Regions from separate parts of the Bradyrhizobium sp. HKCCYLS20291 genome, predicted to be linked through region 1. Evidence: riboswitches for the same ligand, from Rfam matches in the RefSeq annotation. Region 1 holds a riboswitch; the other holds the start of a gene.

What was found. A riboswitch is a leader RNA that binds a small molecule or an ion and turns the genes downstream of it on or off. The one in region 1 is predicted to bind cobalamin.
Region 2: linked by a shared signal. The riboswitch ahead of ACQR07_RS11815 (HupE/UreJ family protein) and the one ahead of ACQR07_RS06985 (TonB-dependent receptor plug domain-containing protein) in region 1 are both predicted to bind cobalamin.

What each region holds. Positions count from the first base shown of each region.
Region 1 is NZ_JBNPTO010000002.1:613,270-624,519, reverse strand. It holds gene ACQR07_RS07015 (threonine dehydratase) at 1-627, shown strand, start outside; gene ilvN (acetolactate synthase small subunit) at 803-1,345, shown strand; gene ACQR07_RS07005 (class I SAM-dependent methyltransferase) at 1,349-2,038, shown strand; gene ACQR07_RS07000 (LysE family translocator) at 2,274-2,876, shown strand; gene ilvC (ketol-acid reductoisomerase) at 3,027-4,046, shown strand; gene ACQR07_RS06990 (hypothetical protein) at 4,129-4,704, opposite strand; gene ACQR07_RS06985 (TonB-dependent receptor plug domain-containing protein) at 4,779-6,845, opposite strand; cobalamin riboswitch at 6,959-7,176, opposite strand; gene ACQR07_RS06980 (hypothetical protein) at 7,189-7,380, shown strand; gene ACQR07_RS06975 (CbtB domain-containing protein) at 7,404-7,610, shown strand; gene ACQR07_RS06970 (CbtA family protein) at 7,696-8,466, shown strand; gene ACQR07_RS06965 (histidine phosphatase family protein) at 8,482-9,057, shown strand; gene ACQR07_RS06960 (hypothetical protein) at 9,054-9,704, shown strand; gene ACQR07_RS06955 (DUF2336 domain-containing protein) at 9,709-10,821, opposite strand.
Region 2 is NZ_JBNPTO010000004.1:217,805-229,054, reverse strand. It holds gene ACQR07_RS11850 (histidine phosphatase family protein) at 1-546, shown strand, start outside; gene cobS (adenosylcobinamide-GDP ribazoletransferase) at 543-1,262, shown strand; gene cobD (threonine-phosphate decarboxylase CobD) at 1,259-2,290, opposite strand; gene cbiB (adenosylcobinamide-phosphate synthase CbiB) at 2,313-3,284, shown strand; gene ACQR07_RS11830 (cobyric acid synthase) at 3,271-4,761, opposite strand; gene cobO (cob(I)yrinic acid a,c-diamide adenosyltransferase) at 4,765-5,373, opposite strand; gene cobU (bifunctional adenosylcobinamide kinase/adenosylcobinamide-phosphate guanylyltransferase) at 5,390-5,926, opposite strand; cobalamin riboswitch at 5,962-6,153, shown strand; gene ACQR07_RS11815 (HupE/UreJ family protein) at 6,274-6,906, shown strand; gene ACQR07_RS11810 (DUF1636 domain-containing protein) at 6,906-7,298, shown strand; gene cobW (cobalamin biosynthesis protein CobW) at 7,317-8,354, shown strand; gene cobN (cobaltochelatase subunit CobN) at 8,364-11,250, shown strand, end outside.

The DNA.
Region 1 (11,250 bases):
GAGCATGGCAGCGACTTCCAGGAGGCACGCGAGGAGGCCGGCCGCCACGCCGCGCGCGACGGCCTGCAGATGGTGCCGTCGTTCCATCGCGATCTCGTCCGCGGCGTCGCCACCTACGCGCTGGAGCTGTTGCGCAGCGCTCCCGATCTCGACGTGCTCTACGTCTCGATCGGGCAGGGCTCGGGCATCTGCGGCTGCATCCTGGCGCGCGATCTGCTGGGACTGAAGACCGAGATCGTCGGCGTGCAATCGACCGGCGCGCCGTCCTATGCGCTGTCGTTCACGGCGCGCACCGTCGTGACGACCAACAGCGCCGATACCCATGCCGACGGGCTCGCGACGCGCAGCCCGGATGCCGAGGCGCTTGCGATCATCCTGAAGGGCGCCTCGCGCATCGTGCAGGTCAGCGATGCCGAGATCGCCGAGGCCATCAGCATCCTCTGGACCGACACCCACAATCTCGCCGAGGGCGCCGGCGCGGCGCCGCTCGCGGCCGCCCTGCAGGAGAAGCAAAGGCTGGCCGGCAAGCGCGTCGGCCTGGTGCTGACCGGCGGCAACATCGATCTCGACCTGTTCAGGCGCTGGGTCATGCCGGCGGCCGCCCATGCCGAAGCGGGGGCTGCATGATGGGCACCCGGCCAACTCCAAATACCGCCGTCATGCCCGGGCTTGACCCGCCTGCGCGGCCGAAGCCGCTTCGGCGCGGCGAAGGCCCGGGCATCCACGAGCCGCACGCGCGACGCTCGACGTGGATGGCCGGGACAAGCCCGGCCATGACGGATGAAATTCTGAGGGGACACCAATGAACCAGCCAGCCTCCGCCTACTTCATCGAAGACCGCCACGATCCGAACGAGACCCACACGCTCTCCGTCCTGGTGCAGAACGAGCCCGGCGTGCTCGCGCGCGTCATCGGCCTGTTCTCGGGGCGCGGCTACAACATCGAGAGCCTCACCGTCTCCGAGACCGAGAGCCAGAAGCATCTCTCGCGCATCACCATCGTGACGACCGGTACCCCGATGGTGATCCAGCAGATCAAGCATCAGCTCGACCGCATGATCCCGGTTTATCGCGTCGTCGACATGACCTTGACCAAACGCGCGATCGAGCGCGAGCTGGCGATGGTCAAGGTGCGCGGCGTCGGCGAGCCGCGGGTCGAGGCGCTCAGGCTGGCGGATGCGTTCCGCGCCCGCGTGATCGATGCGACCACCGAGAGCTTTGTGTTCGAGATCACAGGCAATACCGACAAGATCACGCAGTTTATCGATCTGATGCGTCCGCTCGGCCTGGTCGAAGTCGCCAGGACGGGCGTTGCGGCGATCGGGCGGGGACCGGAAGGGATGTGAGCCATGCTGGCGCGCGACTGGTACTACAACGAACGCAACCGGTTCGGACTCGATCATGCCGTGGCCTCGATCTACGGCTCGGGAGAGGATGCCGACGAGCGCGCGCGCGCCGCGCTGAGGATGCTCGGCGTCAGGCCGGGCTGGCGGGTGGCCGACATCGGCTGTGGCAACGGCGTGCTGGCGACGGAAGCCGCGCTGATGGGCGCTGTCGTTGACGCCATCGACATCTCGCCGGCGATGCTGGCGCTGACCAGGATCTACACCCGCGACCGCCGCACTGCGGTGCGGATGCATGCGGCCGGCCTGTTGTCGTTCGCCTACGAGCCGAACTCCTATGACCTGATCGCCAGCGAGTTCACGCTGCATCATCTGCCGGACTTCTGGAAGGCGGTGGCGCTGGCGCGGATCTTCGCGGCGCTGAAGCCGGGCGCGCAGTTCTTCCTGCGCGACATCGTCTATGTCGCCATGCCCGACGGCGCCGAGCGCTCGGTCGAGCAATGGGCCGATTTCAACATCAAGAACCACGACCTCGCCCGCGACAGCGTCATCACCCACATGCGCGACGAGAACTCGACCTTCGCCTGGGTGATGGAGCGCATGCTGAGCGAGGTCGGGTTCATCACGATGTCCGCGGACTATCACGCCCCGATGCACGCCACGTATGTGCTGCAGAAGCCGGCGGGGCAGGGCTGAAGCGAGCGTGTTGATGTTTGCGCGAGACGGTGAGGCGAGCACGCTGCCACCCTCCCCTGGAGGGGGAGGGTCGTTCCACATCGCGCGAAGCCGCGATGTGGAACGGGGTGGGGTGATGCCTCCACGCGCGAGCTGTGCCTGGGGCCCACCCCACCCCGATCGCGCATTTCATGCGCGATCGACCCTCCCCCTCCAGGGGAGGGTGAAGAGTGCCCGTGCAGTGGGAGCGCACTAGATGTCCCAGCAGCTCCTCATCGCCTTCGTCGCCTTCGCCTTCGTGATGTCGTTCACCCCCGGGCCGAACAACATCATGCTGCTGTCGTCCGGCGTGACCTACGGCTTCCGCCGCACGGTGCCGCACATGATGGGGGTCAGCTTCGGCTTCGCTTTCATGGTCGGCGCGGTCGGCGTCGGGCTCGCCACCGTGTTCATCACCTATCCGGTGCTGCAGGAGGTGCTGAAATATCTCGGCGCCGCCTACCTGATCTACCTGGCGGTCGCGATCGCCTTCTCGGGCGCCGCCAAGCCCGACGACACCACGCCGCGTGGCCCGATGTCGTTCTGGGGCGCGGCGCTGTTTCAGTGGGTCAACGCCAAGGGCTGGGTGATGGTGATCAGCACCATCACCGCCTATGCCGCGATCGCGCGCTTTCCCGCCAATGTTGCACTGCAGGTCGCGATCAGCTTCGTGATGGCGATCGGCTCGACCGTCACCTGGACGCTGTTCGGCACCGCGCTGCGGCCGCTGCTCAGCTCCGAGCGTGCGGTGCGCGGCTTCAACATCCTGATGGCGGTGCTGCTCCTGGCCTCGCTCTATCCCGTGTTCATGGACGCATGAGGGACGCCAGCGCCATGCGAGATCGGGGTTTCCATCGGAGCCCAAAATGCTCTAGACACGGGCCGGATTTTGTCCGGGCGCAGCCGCCCGTGCCTCACCCAAGCGTCTGACTTTTCAGCCAATTCCGGCCATCTCAAAGAGGAAACGACAATGCGTGTCTACTACGATCGCGACGCCGATCTGAACCTGATCAAGGGCAAGAAGGTCGTCATCGTCGGCTACGGCAGCCAGGGCCACGCCCATGCGCTCAACCTGAAGGATTCCGGCGTCAAGGACGTTGCGATCGCGCTGCGCAAGGGCTCGGCCTCGGCCAAGAAGGCCGAAGGCGCCGGCTTCAAGGTGATGGAAGTCGCCGAGGCCGCCAAGTGGGCCGACCTCGTGATGATGCTGACCCCGGACGAGCTGCAGGGCGACATCTACCGCGAGCACCTGCACGACAACATGAAGCAGGGCGCCGCGCTGGTGTTCGCGCACGGCCTCAACGTGCACTTCAACCTGCTCGACCCGCGCGCCGATCTCGACGTGCTGATGATCGCGCCGAAGGGCCCCGGCCACACCGTCCGCTCCGAGTACCAGCGCGGCGGCGGCGTGCCCTGCCTGATCGCGATCGCCAAGGATTCCTCGGGCAACGCCCATGACCTCGGCCTGTCCTATGCCTCGGCGATCGGCGGCGGCCGCGCCGGCATCATCGAGACCACCTTCAAGGAAGAGTGCGAGACCGACCTGTTCGGCGAGCAGGCCGTGCTGTGCGGCGGCCTGGTCGAGCTGATCAAGGCCGGCTACGAGACCCTCACCGAGGCCGGCTACGCCCCGGAGATGGCCTATTTCGAGTGCCTCCACGAGGTGAAGCTGATCGTCGACCTGATCTATGAAGGCGGCATCGCCAACATGAACTATTCGATCTCCAACACCGCGGAGTATGGCGAGTACGTCACCGGCCCGCGCATCATCACCCCCGAGACCAAGGCCGAGATGAAGCGCGTGCTCGACGACATCCAGTCCGGCCGCTTCGCGCGCGACTGGATGCTCGAGAACAAGGTCAACCAGTCCTCGTTCAAGGCCACCCGCGCCCGCCTGTCCCAGCACCCGATCGAGGAAGTCGGCGCCCGCCTGCGCGACATGATGCCCTGGATCAAGAAGGGCGCGCTGGTCGACAAGACCAAGAACTGAGCGTCTACGACGACAAGCGAGACATGGAAACGGCGGGCCTCGGCCCGCCGTTTTTGTTTGATCGATCGAAAAAGAGCGCCAGTCAGGACGCCGCGCGGCGCGAGGCCAGCGGGCTCAGCAGGCGGACGATTTCGCTGACGGCGACGAGGCCGACCAGCCAGGCGGCGCTGGTGAGGCCGAGGCGGGCGATGATCGGCAGCGTGAAGCTCGCGCCACCGCCGAGCGCGGGCGTGGCGGCCAGCAGCACCAGCTCGTAGGCCGCGTAGCCGCCGAGCAGGGCGGCGACGAAGGCGACTGGAGCCGGGCTTGCGCGCAGGGCCTGCAGAATGCCGCGGGCCGCGACGGTGGCAACCAGCGCGGCCGTGCCGATCACCGCGCCCCAGGCCAGCGTGGTGGCATCGACCGGGTAGTGCAGGGCGCCGAAGCCGATGCCCTGGTTGACCAGCCAGGCGCCGAGCATCACCGGCAGTGCCGACCGCAGCGGCAGCAGCGCGGCGGCGATCACGGCGAAGGCCGCAAATGGCGTGGCGCAGGCAAAGGCGAAGCTCGCCAGGCCACAGGCGACGACCAGCAACGCGAAGCAGAACACGGCAGCATGCCGCTGCGGGACGGGCGTGAGGCGGGCCTCCGCTGATGATGTCATGTTATCGAGAGCCATGGGTCGTCTCCTCTTGGGTTGATGGTAGTGCATTCGTGACGTCGATGACAGGGCTTCGCTGGCTGGGGGACGTGCTACTGCACCCCAAAACTCGCCACGCGGATGCCGCCGAACACGCCGAGGCCTGGGGCCAGGAAGCCAGTCGGGTTCTGATAGTGGCGGTTGAACAGGTTATCGATGCGGCCGAACAGTTTGACCTGGTCGGAGACCGCGTAGTCGGCGCGCAGGTTCACCACCGTGGTGCCGGGCGCGACGAGGCCGGTGGTCATGCCGTCGCGGCTGACGTCGAGCCAGTCGCTGATGCGCAGCACCGTGGCTGACAAGGTCAACGCGTCCAGCGGCGTCCACACCGCCGTCGCGCTCCACTTTTCCTTCGGCCGTCGCAGCAGCTGCAGACCCGTCGCCGCATCGACCGCGCGTGTAAACGTGTAGTCGGCACGCAGCGACAGCCGGTCCGTCAGCTTCGCCGCCACGAAGCTCTCGGTGCCCTCGGTGGTGGCGAGCCCGACATTGGCGTAGGAGGTGAACGTGTCGTTGAAGTTGATCAGGTTGGTGATGCTGTTGTGGAAGTAGGTCGTGCCGAAGCGGAAGCGGTCGTCGAACAGCGGCTGCTCGAACCCTGCATCGTAGCCGGTGCTCTCCTCCGGCTTGAGGTTCGGGTTGGCGAAGAAGTTGAAGACCGGAAAATCCTGGTAGAGCTGGCTCAAGGTCGGCGCCTTGAAGCCGGTGCCGTAGCTTGCCTTCAGCTTGGTCTCGGTGACCGGCAGGATCACCGCCGGCGCGATCCGGTAGGTGCCATGGCTGCCGAACTGGTCGTTGACGTCGTTGCGCAGGCTCGCGACCAGGAATACCCGTCTTGCGAACTCGGTCTGCAGCTCGATGAAGCCGGCGTTGTTGCCGTTCTCGGCGGATAGATCGGCTGTTTTCAGCCGCTCGGTCTGCTGCTCCAGGCCGACGATCAGGTTGTTGTGCGGCGCCAGCTCGGTGACGGCATGCCAGTCATATTTGAAGCGCTCGCCGGTCGCGACCGCTGCCACCGGATTGCCGGCCGTCAGGTCGGACGACCAGTCGTTCACATAGTTGACGCCGAAGTAGTTCTTGATGCGGCCGCCGAGCAGAGACCAGACGGCTTCCTCGCGCATCGCAAGCTGGTGGATGGTGTGGTTGCTCTGAGTCGTGTCGGGAGTGCTGGGAAAGCCGCTGTCGCCGGTGAACAGCAGGGTTGCGTCGGTGTAGCGGATCACCGAATTCAGCGTCCAGGCCTCGTTGAGGTCGACGCCGAGCTTGGTCGAGGCGGTGAGGTTGTCGTAGGCGTTGCCGATCGCCTTCTGTCCCGCCGGCAGCAATTGCCACGGCGTCACCGGCACGTCGCCGGCATGCAGATGGGCGACATTGACCGCGTAGTTGACATTGTCCTGGGAGCCGCTCAGTCCGGCGCTCTGGTTGAACGTCTTGAACGCGCCGCTCTCGAGCGAGGCGGTCGCCCGCGCCGGGCCGTCGCCCTTGCGGGTGATCACCGAGATCACGCCGCCGATCGCATCCGAGCCATAAAGGCCGCTCTGCGGCCCGCGGAGCACCTCGAGTTGCTGGATGTCCGCGGCCAGGAGATGCGCGAAATCGAACGCGCCATTGCCATTGGTGACGTCGCCGACATCGATGCCGTCGATGATCAGCTTGGTGTGGTTGGCATTGGTGCCGCGCATGAAGACGTTGGTCTGGCCGCCGGGGCCGCCGGCCTGCCCGACGTTCAGTCCGGGAATGGCCGCGAGGATGTCCGGTACGCTGCGGAACTGCTGCGTGGCGATGTCCTTCTCCGTGACGACCGTGATCGCGTTGGCCACGTTGGCGGCCGGCGTCACGATGCCGGTCGGGCTGACCACCAGCTGGGCGTTGGCGGCGGCGTTTGGCGCGGCTGCCGGCTGCGATGAGCGTGCGCGCGGCAGCTGCGCCCCGCGTTGCGCGGCAGGCTTTGGCGTTGCCAGCGGCCGCGGCGCGTCGACCTCGACCGGCGGCAACAGGCTGGGAGAGGCGGATTGCTGGGCGGCGGCCGGAACCGTGCCGAGCGTGGTGATGATGAACAGGACGGTCGACGACAACAGGCCGGCGCGTTCGCGCCGGGCGACAGACAGGAAGGAGAACACGAGGGAACCTCGGCATGACGTCAGTGGCACGTCACCGCGAACGAGGTTCCACACCGGACAATGCGATCCGACGTAGAAACGATGCCAATAGACGCCCCGACCGGCACCTTCGCGTGTGACCACGGCTGACGGCAGGTCTCCTGGCTCGCGGGTCGTCACCTCCACGCCGCCTTCCCGGGACCGAGATTTCCCAGTGGCATTTGGCGCGAGATTCGCCGCTTACAGTTGCGGGGGCAGCTGCGGCCTTCGATCATGTCCCTTGCGAGACGTGTCCGGCACCGCATTCCCTTTTGAGCCCCGGTCAAGGGGCACCGTCGGAAATCAGGTTAGGAGCCCATCCTCGATGATGTCAATCGGCCTGTCCGGCTTCTCGACAGCTGACGCAGGCCGTGACGGTTTCGCCGCGTCCCCGGAGGCGCTGAGGATCATTTTCGACTTCCGACCCCCGGTGGCCGCGCTTATAGTGTCGGTCGTGATCAATGTTGCCCTGGCGCGCCGGTCCGGCGCCGCCTCGGCGACCCGCGCCGCAATCTAAGATGCAATTCAAGGAGCCTCACCGTGGCAACAGCGACGTCTCTTCCGGTCTCTCTGCCCGCCATTCCCGTCCGCGAGATTCTGCCGTGGGCGATCTTCGGTGGCCTGATGCTCGTGCTCGGCATCTATTTCGTCGGCGTCGAAGAGGGCGCGGCTGCGATCTTCAACAGCGCCTATGTCCACGAATTCGTCCATGACGGACGCCATCTCCTCGGGTTCCCCTGCCACTGAACGGGCGGCTCCGGGACGGCGGAGCTCGCCTATCGCCGGCCTCGACCGTGACACCGGCGCTTCCTGATAGTTCGAGAGACGATCGATGACGGGGCGATTGCTCCTGCGCGGCATGCTGGCTGGCCTCGTCGCCGCAATTCTCTCCTTCGGCTTTCTCAAGCTGGCCGGCGAATCGTCGGTCGAGCATGCGATCGCGTTCGAGACCATGATCGATGAGGCCAAAGCCAAGACCAGCGCCGAGGAGGCGGTGGCCAAGGGGCAGCCGGTGCCGGCTGTCCCGGCCGAGCCCGAACTGGTCAGCCGCGCGGTCCAGGCTGGAATCGGACTGCTGAGCGGCGTCGTCGTCTACAGCACGGCGTTTGGTGGCCTGTTCGCGCTGGCCTTTGCGCTCGCCTTCCGGCGCATGGCAGATCTCGGTCCGCGGGCCAGCTCGGCCGTGCTGGCGATGCTGGGTTTCGTCGCCGTCTATCTGACGCCGATGCTGAAATATCCGGCCAACCCGCCGTCGGTCGGCCTCGCCGAGACCATCGGGATGCGCACCAGCCTGTATTTTGCGATGATCCTGATCTCGCTGGCTGCGATGGTCGCGGCCGGCATGCTGCGCAGCCGCCTGCTGCCGCGGCTCGGCGCCTGGAACGCGGCCCTGGTCGCTGCGGTCGTCTATATCGCGGTGATGACCGGCGTTGGCCTCGCGCTGCCGGATGTGAACGAGGTGCCCGAGGCGTTTCCCGCCGCCGTGCTCTGGCAATTCCGCATCGCCTCGCTTGGCGGCCAGGCGATCATGTGGGCCACGCTCGGATTGCTGTTCGGCGTGATGGCCGAGCGTCTGATGGCGCCGCATGGCGCCCGCGCTTGAACGGCCGCACCGGCGATGAAGGCGCGCCTGCATCTCATCTGTGCGGCGGCCACGCCAGCCACGGCGGCGATGGCATTTCCTGCCGACGAGCCGCTGGATGCGCGCGGGCGAGACAGCATCGTGCGCTTGGTCGGCCGGCTGCCGTCCCATGACGCCGCGCAGCGCAGCCCGGCCCGCAGTGCCGCCGACACCGCCGAAGCGCTCGCCCTCGACGCGCAGACGGAGCCTGCGCTGCGCGACTGCGACTTCGGCCGCTGGGCAGGACGATCGCTCGCCGAAGTCCAGGCGGAGACGCCGGAGGGCGTCGCCGCATGGCTGCGCGATCCGCACGCGGCCCCGCATGGCGGGGAATCTTTCACGGATGTGACGACCCGCGTCGCCGGTTGGATGGAGAGCCTGCTCGCGGTCGACAGCTCGGTTCTCGCCATCACGCATGCGACGGTCATGCGCGCGGCGATCGCGCAGGCGATCGGCGCAGGCCCGGCGGCGTTCCGGCGCATCGACGTTGCGCCGCTGACGCGCGCCAGGCTTTCGGCCGTCGGCGGGCGCTGGACGCTGGCGGCGCTGGTGCCGCTGAAGGACGAGCGATGACGGCGGGGTGGAGTGCGGTCGCCGGCCGATCGCTGGCCGTCATCATGGTGCTGGCCTCGCTCCTCACGGCGATGCCGGCCGGCGCGCATCACCCGCGGTCGCCGGACGGCACGACGATTGGTCTCGCCATTCCGGCGATCGGTCATGGCGAGATGCTGGTGGTCGCCCGTCATCGTTCGGAGATCGTCGAGCTCGCCGCGCGTCAGGCCCGAACCGACCCGACCTTGCGCCGGTTGACGGGCTTCGTCAGCCTGCAGCATTTCGCCTGCCTGTGGGGCCTCGTTCCCGGCAGCCTGACCGACGAGGCGAGCCCGTTCAACGAATGCGCCCATGCCGATCTGGCCGCCACGCGTGCCCTGCTTGCGCATCTGGCGACGATGCCCGGCACCCAGTCCGCGGCACGAGCGCTGGAGGCTCGCATCGCTGCCGAGATCGCCGCAGATCCGGCCTTCGCCGCGCTGTGTTCGAACAGCAGCGAGACATTCGATAGCGGCGTGGTCGTGGGGCCGGACTGGCAGCTGCTGCCGTCTCACGCTCCGACCATTTTGACCTGTGTTCTGCTGTTGCTGGTCGCAGCTTCGGCGGCTTGGCTGCTGTCCCGCGTCCTGCCGGCGGCCGACCGACGGACGCCGTCGGGGGCGGCCTAGCTGCTCACTTCTCCACCCTGTTGTGCACCATCCAGAACCGCAGGGTGCGCTGGGCGGTGTCGTGGGACAGCCGCGCGTAGTCGCGCTCGGCGAGCTTGAGCGTGTCGCTGTCGATGCCGTGCTTGATCGGGCGGTGGGTCAGGATCTTCGCCACGACCGACCAGGGCAGCCCGGCGGCGCGGCAGGGGATCAGCACGATGTCGGTGCGCGGGCCTTCCAGCACCTTGGCCATCATCTCGGTCGGGAGGTTGTTGAGCAGCCCGAGCGCGGCCGCGACCTCGCTGAACCGGCGGGTCTCGGCGAAGAATGAGATCGCGGGGTCGTTGAGCTCGTTGAGGCCCTTCATCCGCTTCACGGCCTCTTCGGCCAGTGTGAAGTCGCGTCCGACGAGACCGCCGTCGGTGCGGGCGACGTCTGCGATGGACTTGATGACTTTCTTGATCTCCTGCTGCAGCACCGGCGGCGCGGAGGCCATCATCTTGGCGCGGACCGCATCGGTCGCCCGGCGCAACAGATCGCGCAAATGCCGGTTGGGCAGGTCGACGCGCAGGCCGATGATCTCGGTCAATTCGTCGTCGTCCTCGGCATGGGCAACCATCCCAGTATAGCCGGTCTCGGAGAAGCGTGCGGTCTGGTTGTTGGCGAGCTTGCGGATCACCCGGCGCTCGCCGCGGTCGACGATGATGTCGGTGATCGCCTCGGTCAGATGCGGGCGGCTGGAGATCGCCATCAGGTGGTCCTGGCCCTTGGTCGCGGCGACCTCGACCAGGGTGTGCTCGGACAGCCGCGTCGAATGCATCAGCACGCTTTCGGCGACGGAAATCTCCTCGTCCCGCGCCAGCCGCTGGATGACCTCGACCGGCGCATGGTCGACCGGCGCCAGATGCTTGCTGAGCTCGCTGCGCGCGCGGGTTTCCACGCGCGAGACGAGCATGCACAGCACGTCGTCGAAAACCTTGATCTGCTCTTCACTGAGACGCTCGCCGTCGTGCAGGAACAGGTTCGTGACCTGGCGGAGCGTATGGACGCGCTTTTCGGACGAGCCGCTGCGAACGGCGTCCTCGAGCTCGGAGATGATTGAACGGTCCGGCTGCGGAAGCTGTTCTGACTGATGCACGTTGACGCTCGTCTCGCCTCGGGAATGACCGACGCGGCAGCGACGCGTTCCGGCTTCACTTTTGCAGCTGTCGGTTGCTCCAGCGTCCGGCACGGGCGCTAACAATGTGTTAGCGGCCGTGGCGTAGAACTCCGGAGAAACACGGATACGAAAAATTAAGCCGAAGCTGCTAGGCCAAGCAGGGTGCCGCCTGCGTGAGAGCACCCGGCTTCGGCGAACCGCGGTGGCGGCCCGATCCGAGGACCTGCAAGGCGATCCGGACGATAAAGGAAAAGTTAACGATCTCATAAGGTCAGAAGCTTTTCTTCATCTTCACGCTCCGCTTCCGCCAGCTCACCTCGGCTGTGATCGTCTCAAGCATCGAATGCTAAACCACATTCTTGCCGCAACGCGCCGTCCTGCGACGATGGCGATGGCTGAGCGAAATTT
Region 2 (11,250 bases), on a different contig from region 1:
CTCGATGGCCGCACCGACCGGCCGCTCAATGAGCTGGGCTGGCAGCAATTCAGGCGGCAGACGCAAAGCCGCATCTGGTCGAGCGTCGTGAGTTCGCCATTGGCGCGCGCACGGACGGCAGCTGAGGACTACGCCGCGCAGACCGGCTGCGCGCTCGACATCGACGCGGACTGGCGTGAGCTCGACTTCGGTCGGTGGGACGGACGCAAGCGCCAGGATGTCATGGCTGAACCGGGCGGGGCGGCCTTGCTCGAGGTATTCTACGCCGATCCCGCTATCGCTGCGCCTGACGGTGAGAGCTGGGTCGACCTGCAGTCACGGGTGGCGCGCTCGGCCGATCGCATCGTCGCTCGCCCGGACGCGAGTCCGGTGCTGGTGGTCACCCATGGCGGCGCCATGCGCGCGGCACTGTCGCATCTGCTCGGCTGGCCGTTGCGCCAGCTCTGGAGCCTGCGCATCCATCCGGGAACCCGGATCACGCTCGAGGCCGGACAGGGCGGCGGGGGCGTGCCCTGGGGCGAGATCGTCGAGATCATGCAGCCATGAGCACGCGTGAATTCTGGATCGCCTTGCAGTTCCTGACCCGGCTGCCGACGCCGCGGATTGCGGACACGAGGCCGGACGATCTGGCGCGGGCGTCGGCCTGGTTTCCAGCCGCCGGTCTGGTGATCGGGGCGTGTCTGGCGGTCGTGGCGCGGCTGCTGCAGGCCGCCGATCCTTGGATCGTTGCATTGGCCGTGCTCGTCGCCTGGATCTGGATCACCGGCGCGCTGCATCTCGATGGGCTCGGCGATGTCGCCGACGCGTTCGGCGCCGCGCATGGCAAGCCGGAGCGCTTCATCGCGGTGCTTGGCGATCCCCATGCCGGCAGCTTCGCCGTCGTCGCGATCGGCCTGCAGATCGCCGCCAAGCTGGTGCTGCTCGCCGAGCTGGCGACCGGCCCGACAGCCTGGGCGCTGCTGCTCATCCCGGCCTGGGCGCGCTGGGGAACGTTGATCTGCAACAAGACGCTGCTGTCCCTGAAGCCCGGGCTCGGCGCCAGCATCGCCAACAGCGTCGGCTGGAACGTGATCTTCGCCTGGGGTGGCGTGCTCGCAATCGGAGCGCTCGCCGGCGCGGTTCCGACGCTGCTTGCGATCGTGCTGATCCCGGCGATCGCGTTCTATTGGCAATTTCGGCTCGGCGGCATCACCGGCGACTGCCACGGCGCCAGCATCGAAGTGACCGAAACCCTGCTGCTTGCCGCCTGCGTGCTCGCTTAGGACGCCTGACCGAGCGCTTGTGCCAGTCGTTGCCAATCGGGCTCTTGCCCGGGCAGGCCAAAGCGCAGCCAGCTCGGCTGCGCCGGAAAACGCCGGACGTGGATGCCGTGGCGGGCCAGCCGATCGGCGATCTCAGCCGCGTTCACCGCTGTGACCAGCCGGAACAGCGATGTCCCGCCCATCACACGACAGCCGGCTTTGTCGAGAAGCGCGTCCATCCGCAGACAATCTTTCGCCAGCCGGGCGCGCGTCTGCTGCAGCCAGTCGTCATCAGCCAGCGCGGCGGTCCCGATCGCGAGCGCAGGTCCCGACACTGCCCATGGTCCGAGTTCGTCACGCAGCTGCCGCGCGATGTCAGCGGAGCTGATCGCAAAACCGAGTCGTGCCCCGGCGAGGCCGTAGACCTTGCCGAAGGAGCGCAGCACGATCGTCGCCGGTGGCAGGTCGGCCGCAAGACTCGCATCGGCGGGATAGAGGTCCATGAAGGCTTCGTCGACGATCAGCAGACCGTCGCGCCGGCGCAGCCGCGCGGCCAGACCGACGAGTGCTTCGCGCGGCAGCAGGCGGCCGGTCGGGTTGTTTGGATTCACGACCACTGCAACCTCTGCATCCGCAAGGGCGTCGAACGCGTCGACTAGATCAACGCGATGACCGCAGCGGCGCCAGCACAAAGCGTGCTCCTCATAGGTCGGCGTCAGCACCGCAACCCTCGAGCGCGGCCGCAGCCGCGGCAGCAGTTGCAGCAGCGCCTGGGTGCCCGGTGCGGCCACGATGCTGTCGGGAGCGCCGGCGCCGTAGCGCGCGGCGGCGGCCGCGTTGAGCGCGTGCTCGTCGGACTTCGCAGGCAGACGCTCCCAATTTGAAGGCGGGATCGTCGGGAGCGGGTAGGGTATCGGGTTGATTCCGGTCGACAGATCGAGCCACGGCCGTGGCGCATCCGGGTAGCGACGGCTGATCGCATCGAGATCGCCGCCGTGAAGGATCGCTTCCGGCTGGTCCGCGCGCGTGCTAGTCGCTGTATCGTCCATGTCTGTCCTCTAGCGGAGATCGATGTTCGTCTCTCTCGCGCTCACGGCGCTCCTCATCGAGGCGGCGGTCGGTTATCCCCAGGTCTTGGTGCAGCGGATCGGTCATCCCGTGATGTGGATGGGCGCGCTGATAGCATGGGCGGACGATCGCTGGAACGGGGCTGCGGCCGACTTTGCCGCCCGCCGGGCGCGCGGCATCGGGCTGGTCGCTCTGCTCGTCGTCGCGATGATGGCCATCGGGCTGGCTGCCACATGGATCCTGCGGGCGGTCGCCGGCGAGCCGGTCGCAACGATCCTGCTCGGCTGCCTTGCCAGCAGCCTGTTGGCCCAGCGGAGCCTCGACACGCATGTTGCCGCAGTCGCGGAAGCGCTCGAAATGGACGGGCTCGACGGCGGCCGCCGCGCGGTGGCGATGATCGTCGGGCGCGATCCGGAGCGGCTCGATGAAGCCGGCGTCGCGCGTGCAGCCGTCGAAAGTCTTGCTGAGAATTTCTCGGATGGCATCGTGGCGCCGCTGTTCTGGCTGGCCGTGGGCGGGCTGCCTGGGATCCTGATCTACAAGGCCATCAACACGGCTGACAGCATGATCGGCCATCTGTCGGAGCGCCATCGTGCGTTCGGCTGGGCGGCAGCGCGGCTCGACGATCTCATCAACCTGCCGGCATCGCGGCTGTCGGCGCTGTGGATCGCGGCAGCTGCCGGCTTCGTCCCGGGCGGATCTCCGGCAGCCGCGGTGCAGGCCGTTGCCCATGATGCTTCGAAGCATCGGTCGCCGAATGCCGGCTGGCCGGAGGCCGCGATGGCGGGGGCTCTGGCGCTGCGTCTGGCCGGGCCTCGCGTCTATCACGGTCATCTGGTCGCCGATGCCTGGATGGGCGATGGCCGGGCCAACCTCGATGCGTCCGACATCCGGCGCGCCTTGCGGCTCTATCGCCTGGCCTGCGTGATCCAGGCTGTCGTCATCGGCGTCATCTTCCTCATCAGGGTGCTGTAGCGGCACGCGGTGCAGGCTCACGCGCTAGCGCGAGGATGCCGGTGACGTCGACATGCCGCTCGAGATGCGCCGCGAGCGCGTCCAGGGTCCTCTCGACATCGCTCTCGTAGGACAGTCCGCTCGCCGTCGCATTCAGCCTGCGCAGCCATTGCGCGCGCAGGCGATCATCCGTGAACAGGCCGTGGACGTAGCAGCCGGCAACCTGACCGCCGGCCGTAACAGCGCCGTCGCGGCGGCCGTCGGAGAAAACGAGGAAGGGGCTCCGGGCCGCCGGCCCGTCGGTGCGGCCGATGTGCATTTCATAGCCGCGAAACGGCACATCCTCGTTCGTCAGCGTGCCGTCGACCTCGCGGAGCGCCTTGTCGTCCGTCAGCGTCGTCTCGACATCGAGCAGCCCGAGCCCCGCGACCGAACCGGGCGCGCCTTCGTGTCCAGCGGGATCATTGATCGTGCGCCCGAGCATCTGATAGCCGCCGCAGATGCCGAGCACGCGGCCACCGCGCCGCAGATGCGCGGTCAGGTCGATGTCCCAACCGGTCTCGCGCAAGGCAGCGAGATCGGCGATGGTGGCCTTCGATCCCGGCAGGATGACGAGAGCGGCGTCGCCCGGAATCGGCGTGCCCGGCCGCAGGAATTGCAAGCCGATGCCAGCTTCCAGCCGCAGCGGATCGAACTCGTCGAAATTCGAGATGCGGGGATAGGCGAGCACGACCACCTTCGGCCGCCGGCTCTGTTGGTCGGCTTGCGGCGGAAGGCCAAGAGCGTCCTCTGCGGGCAAACGACTTGCTCCGCGGAAATGTGGAATGAGACCGAGCGAGGCCCATCCCGTGCGTGTCGCGATCTCGTTCATGCCCGTGGCGAACAAGGCCGGGTCGCCGCGGAACTTGTTGACGAGGAAACCAGCAATCTGCGCCGCGTCGTCGGGCGAGAGCACGGCCTTGGTACCGACGAGGCTGGCGATCACCCCGCCGCGATCGATGTCACCGATCAGCACCACAGGGATCTGCGCTGCTTGCGCAAAGCCCATGTTGGCGATGTCTCCGGTACGCAGATTGATCTCCGACGCTGAGCCGGCGCCTTCGACGAGCACGATGTCGGCATCGGCGGCGAGACGATGGAAGCTGTCGAGCACGGCCGTCATCAATTGCGGCTTCATGGCCTGATAGGCGGATGCCTTCGCATTGCCGATGACGCGCCCCTGCACGACCACCTGCGAGCCGACCTCGCTCTGCGGCTTCAGCAGCACCGGATTCATGTGCACCGTCATCGGTCGCCGCGCTGCGCGCGCCTGCAGCGCCTGGGCCCGGCCGATCTCACCGCCGTCGGCGGTGACGGCCGCATTGTTCGACATGTTCTGCGGCTTGAACGGTGCCACCTTCAGGCCGCGCAATGTCAGCGCGCGCGCGAGCCCGGCGACGATCAGCGACTTGCCGACGTCGGAGCCGGTACCCTGGAACATGATGGCGCGCGCGGCCATGGCCTAGAACTCAATGCCTTCCTGCGCCTTCACGCCGGCCGCGAAATGGTGCTTCACGAGGTTCATCTCGGTAACGAGATCGGCGGCCTCGATCAGCTCCGGCTTGGCATTGCGCCCGGTGACGACGACGTGCAGGTCCGGCCGCCGTGCGGCGAGCGTGGCAACGACGTCATCGATCGGCAGGTGATCGTAGCGCAGCGCGATGTTGAGCTCGTCGAGGATCAGGAGACAGACCGCGGGATCGGCCATCAGCTCCTTCGCCTTCGCCCAGGCGCGCTCCGCCGCCGCGACGTCCCGCGCGCGATCCTGTGTCTCCCAGGTGAAGCCCTCGCCGAGCGTATGCCAGGACACCTGATCGCCGAACCGCTCGATCGCTTTGCGTTCGCCCGTCTCCCACGCGCCCTTGCCGAACTGCACGACGCCGATGCGGAAGCCGCGGCCGAGCGCGCGCAGCATGAGGCCCCAGGCGGCCGTCGATTTGCCCTTGCCCTTGCCGGTATGGACGATCAGCAGGCCTTTCTCGACGGTCTTGGAGGCGACCTCGGCATCCTGAATGGCCTTGCGGTTCTCCATCTTGGCCTTGTGGCGCGCATCGTCGGCGCTCTCGGTCATCTGCTCGTTCTCCTCTTCACTTCAATGTCAGTGGCAGGCCGGCCGCCATCAGGATCACGCGATCCGCGATCGCCGCCACATCCTGGTTCAGTCGTCCCTGCGCATCACGAAACGCGCGCGCGAGCGCGTTGTCCGGGACGATGCCGAGACCCACCTCGTTGGACACGGCGACGATCGGGCCTTCTGTCGCGGCAAGCGCCTCGATCAGCTCGGCACATCGCGCCGGAACGTCCATGTCGGCGAGCATCACGTTGCTGAGCCACAGCGTCAGACAATCGATCAGCATCGGCGTCCGCGATTTCGATTCGGCGCGAACGAGGCCGGCGAGATCATGTGTGGTCTCCAATGTCTGCCAACCCTCGGCGCGCCGCGACTTGTGCTGCGCGATGCGCGCGGTCATCTCGTCGTCGAACGCCTGCGCAGTCGCAATATAGATCCACGGCGATGCCTGAGCGGTGACCATCGCCTCGGCATGGCGACTCTTGCCGGAGCGCGCGCCGCCGAGCACCAGCGTCAGGCGCGGCAAGGCAGGAGGCGGCGGGGCAGGGACCATGGGGGACGATTCCGATTGACGGGCTTTGGCGCGACCCGTATCTAACAGATGACGGTTCTCCGAAAGGAGAGATTTAGGGAACATGGTGCGGGGTCATACCCAAGGCCGTGGCTGCCCCCGCAACTGTAATCGGCGAGTGTGAGGCCAAAGCACCACTGGGAAACCGGGAAGGTGGCTTCACGCAGCGACCCGAGAGCCAGGAGACCTGCCGTCGACACTGCTGTTGGCCGACCCGTCGCGCGGGGAGTCGCGATGCTGGTTATGATCCTGCCGGAAAGGGCGGGATGCCGTCGGATGCAGCGCATCGTCCGGCCCTCTGGGGGAGCCGGCAAGCGACGGAGACGGCCATGACGTTCAATCGCACCACGTGTTTCGTTGCCGCGAGCCTGATTCTGCTCGCGTCCGAGCCCGCCTTCGCGCATCACATGATGGATGGTAAGTTGCCGCAGACGTTTGCGCAGGGCCTGCTGTCGGGCCTCGGCCATCCCATCATCGGGCTCGATCATCTGGCTGCCATCGTCGGCGCCGGCATCGTCGCGGCCTTGCTCGGCCGCGGCTTTGCGCCGGTGCAGGCCTTCACGACGGCGATGATTGCCGGCGTTGCTGTCCATCTGGCGAAGGCCAACATTCCCGCCGCCGAGCTGCTGGTCGGCCTGTCCACCGCCGCGGTCGGCCTGGTGGTCGCGATGCGCGGCCGTTTCGGTGTGGTGCCGGTCGCCGCGTTGTTCGCCCTTACTGGCGTTATCCACGGCTACGCGTTGGGTGAGTCGATCGTCGGTGCTGAGACTGCTCCGCTCGGAGCCTATCTCACGGGCCTGCTCGTGATTCAGACCGTCATCGCCGCGGGGGCGTTCCTGGGTGTCAAGCTGCTGTCGGCCAAGGGCCACGCGGTTGCGCCGCTCGCGGTTCGCCTCGCAGGCGCAGCGATCGTGCTGGTGGGCGGAGTCGCTGCGGCGACGGCCGCGGGCGTGATCGGCTGATGACGGCATCGCAGATCGGTGAGACGACGCTGTTCGTCTGCACGACGTGTCGCACGCAGCTGGCTGATGCTGCGTCGGATCAGCCGCGGGCGGGAGCCCGCCTGCTGGCGGCAATCGAGACGGTGCCGACTGAGCAGCGGGTGGGCGTTGCCGTGGTCGGCGTCGAGTGCCTGTCCAATTGCAATCGGTCCTGCACGGTGGCGGTGACCGCGCCGGGCAAATGGACATACGTGCTCGGTGCGCTCGACCCGGACCTGCATGTGGCGGACGTGCTGACGTTCGCCCAGCTGCATCAGCGCCACGAGGCCGGCCTGCCGGCCTGGCGCGAGCGCCCCGAATATATCCGCAAGAACACCGTTGCGCGCGTGCCGACGCTGCCGGCACAGCGATGAGAGAAGGATGATGCGGTCATGACGAAGTCATTCGCCAAGACGCCCTGCACGATCGTCACCGGTTTTCTCGGCGCCGGCAAGACCACGCTGGTGCGCAATCTGATCGAGACGGCGAACGGCCGGAGGCTTGCGATCATCGTCAACGAGTTCGGTGACGTCGGCATCGACGGCGACATTCTCAAAGGCTGCGGCGTGCCGGACTGTCCGGAGGATCGCATCGTCGAGCTCTCCAACGGCTGCCTGTGCTGCACGGTTGCCGATGATTTCGTACCCGCATTGAAGAGCCTGCTGGACCAGAAGGAGCCGCCGGAGCACATCGTGATCGAGACGTCCGGGCTGGCGCTGCCGAAGCCGCTGGTGCAGGCTTTCAACTGGCCTGAGATTGCGACGCGCGTCACCGTCGATGGCGTCGTCGCCGTCGTCGATGGGCCGGCGGTCGTGGCGGGACGCTTCGCCGATGATCCCGCAGCGCTGGCCGCGCAGCGCGCTGCCGACGAATCGCTCGATCACGACAATCCGCTCGAGGAGGTCTACGAGGACCAGCTGCTCTGCGCCGACCTCGTCGTCATGAACAAGAGCGACCTGATGAGCGAGCAGGAGCGCAAGGACGTCGCCTCCGAGATCGCTACGACGGTGCAACGTGCCGTCAAGGTGATCGCGACCGAGCACGGCAGGCTGTCGGCGTCGGTGCTGCTCGGACTCGGCGCGGCCGCCGAGGACGATCTGGCGGCGCGCCCTTCGCATCACGACAACGAGGCGGAGCATGATCACGACGATTTCGAGAGTTTCGTGCTCGACGTGCCGGCGCAGGCCTCGCCGGAGGCGCTGGTGGACCGCATCGCGGCCGCGGTCGAGGCGCACGACGTGCTCAGGGTGAAGGGCTTCGTCGAGGTCGCGGGCAAGCCGCTGCGTCTGCTGGTGCAGGCCGTCGGCAACCGCATTCAGCATCAGTTCGAGCGGCCCTGGCGCTCCGGTGAAGCGCGGCAGGGGCGCCTGGTGGTGATCGGCGAGCGCGGCCTCGATGCCGCGGCCATCAAGACGCTGGTCGCGGGCTAGGCGAGGGCGATGCACCTCCTGGCGACATCCGGCGCTGATCTCGACGACCTCGAACAGGCCGTGGATCTCGCGCAGTCGCCAGCCGACATCGTCGTGCTGTCGTTCTCCGACACGGACCTGTCGGCGCTGGCGGAGGCGTGGTCCGCCTCGGCCGAGGAACTGCCGAGCCTTCGCCTCGCCAGCCTGAAGCGGCTGAAGCACCCGATGTCGGTCGATCTCTACATCGATCGCGTCGTGAGCAGCGCGCGCGCCGTCGTCGTGCGCTGCCTCGGTGGGCTCGATTATTGGCGCTACGGGCTCGAGCGCATCACCTCTGTTTGCCGCAGCCGCAACATTCATTTCGCGGCGTTGCCCGGCGACGATCGCGCCGATGACAGGCTTGGTGAACTCTCGACCTTGCCCGCGGAGGTCTCCTCGCAGCTCTACGGCTATCTGCACGAAGGCGGCGTCGGCAATGCGCGCGAGTGCCTGCGCTATCTCGCCGTGCTGCTCGGCCGCGAGACGACATTTGCCGAGCCGGTCGCGATCGGTTCGATCGTCGGCTTCGTGCCGGACCGCGGCGCTGTTGCCGTCGATGAACTCTGTCGTTGCGACGGCGCGCGCCCGACCGCGTTGATCGTGTTCTACCGTGCGAGCCTTCTCGCGGCAGACACCGCAGGAATCGCCGAACTGATGCGGGCGCTGGAGCGCAACGGGCTCTCGGTCCTAGCGGTCGCGGTGACCAGCCTGAAGGATCCCAGCATCGTCGAGCCGCTGAATCGGCTGCTCCGGCAGCGGCGGCCTGCAGTGATCCTGAACGCCACCGCGTTCTCGGCGTTGCGCGACGACGGCACGACCGTGTTGGACGTCGCGGACGCAGCCGTGCTGCAGATCGTGCAGGCGCAGAGCACCGAAGAGGCGTGGTCGACCTCGTCGCGCGGGCTGTCGCCGACCGACCTCGCCATGAATGTGGTGCTGCCGGAGCTCGATGGCCGGTTGCTCGCGCGGACCATCGCGTTCAAAGGGGAGACGGCTGCGGACGAGCGCCTCCAGTTCAGCGCGTCGCGCTATGCTCCGCAAACCGATCGCATCGCCTATGTCGCAGAGCTTGCGGCGCGATGGGCGCGGCTGCGAAGCTTGCCGGCGAGTGAGCGCCGTATCGCGCTCGTTCTGTCGGACTACCCCGCGCGCGGCGGCCGCCGCGGCTACGCCGTCGGCCTCGATACGAGCGCGAGCGCTGCCGCCATCGCCCGGCTGCTGGCTGACGCTGGATACGACGTCGGTGAGGTTCCGACGACCGCGCAACTGGATGCGCTGCTGCGGGATGATACGGATGAGCTTGTCGTGCCGCTGTCGAATCATCGACGCGCGCTTGCGCTGTTGCCCGATGAGCTCCGGCGCGCCCTGCTGGACAGTTGGGGTAAGGCGGACGCTGATCCGGCGTTTCGCGACGGCGCGTTTCGCTTCCCTGTGCTGCGCGCGGGAAAGCTCTCGATCCTGCTGCAGCCGGACCGCGGCAACCGTGCCGACCGCAAGTCAGGCTATCACGACACCACCGTGCCGCCGCGGCACGCCTATGTCGCGCTTTATGCGCATCTGCGCGAGGTCGAGAGCATCGATGCGATGATCCATCTCGGCGCGCATGGCACGCTGGAATGGCTGCCGGGCAAGGCGCTGGCGCTGTCGAGCACATGCTGGCCCGAAGCGGTGCTCGGTGCGCTGCCCGTGATCTACCCCTTCATCGTCAACAATCCCGGTGAAGCCATGCAGGCCAAGCGTCGACTCGCCGCGGTGACGCTCGGGCATCTGACGCCGCCTCTGTCGCAAGCGGGCCTGCACGGTCCTCTGCTCGACCTCGAGGGGCTGGTCGAGGAATATGCCGAGGCCGATGGGCTGGACAAGCGCCGCCTGAAACTGCTGGAAGACGAGATCATCGCGCGTGCTTGGCAGAGTGGACTGGCTGCCGATTGCGGGCTCGAGCGCACGATGACCGGACGCGAGGCGATCGCGCAGCTCGATGCGCAATTGTGCGACATCAAGGAGCTTGCCGTCCGGGAGCGTCTGCATGTGTTCGGCGAGAAGCCGGACGACGCCGCGACGGGTCTGCTGAGCGCTGCGATCACGGCTGCCGCAGGTCAGGCGGGCGGTGCCGTCGATGCCGCCGATATCGAGGTCCTGATCGCGGCAAGCGCTGCCGCCGAGAGCAGCGCCTTGCTGACTGCGCTCGCGGGGCGCCGCGTCGCTGCCGGGCCGGCGGGAGCACCGAGCCGTGGCCGGCTCGACGTGCTGCCGACGGGCCGCAATCTGACCGCGATCGATCCGCGGGCGATTCCGACGCGGACGGCGGCCCTGGTCGGAGCACGCGCCGCCGATGAAGTGGTCCGGCGCTATCTTCAGGATCATGGCGACTACCCGAAATCGCTGGTGCTCGATCTCTGGGCGTCGGCGTCGCTGCGCACGGGAGGCGATGATCTCGCCCAGGCGCTGGCCTATCTCGGCGTGCGGCCGCGCTGGGACCTCAACTCCAATCGTGTGACCGGCATCGACGTGTTGCCGCTGGCGGTGCTCGATCGCCCGCGGATCGATGCGACGCTGCGGATCTCCGGCCTGTTCCGCGATCTGTTCGAAGCGCAGATCGCGCTGTTCGATCTGGCCGTGCAGGCCGTCGCGGCGCGCGATGAGGACGATGCCGACAATCCGCTGGCGGCCGCACGGCGCCGCGGCGAGAGCCTCGCCCGGGTGTTCGGCGGCGCGCCCGGCAGCTACGGCGCCGTCGCCGCCGATCTCGCCCTTGGAATGAACTGGGCCAACCGGTCGCAGCTCGGCGAAGCCTATCTCGACAGCACCGGCTTCAGCTTCGGTGGCGCGCATGACGGTGCGGCGGCGCCCGACGCGTTCCGCGCGCGCGTCCGCAGCG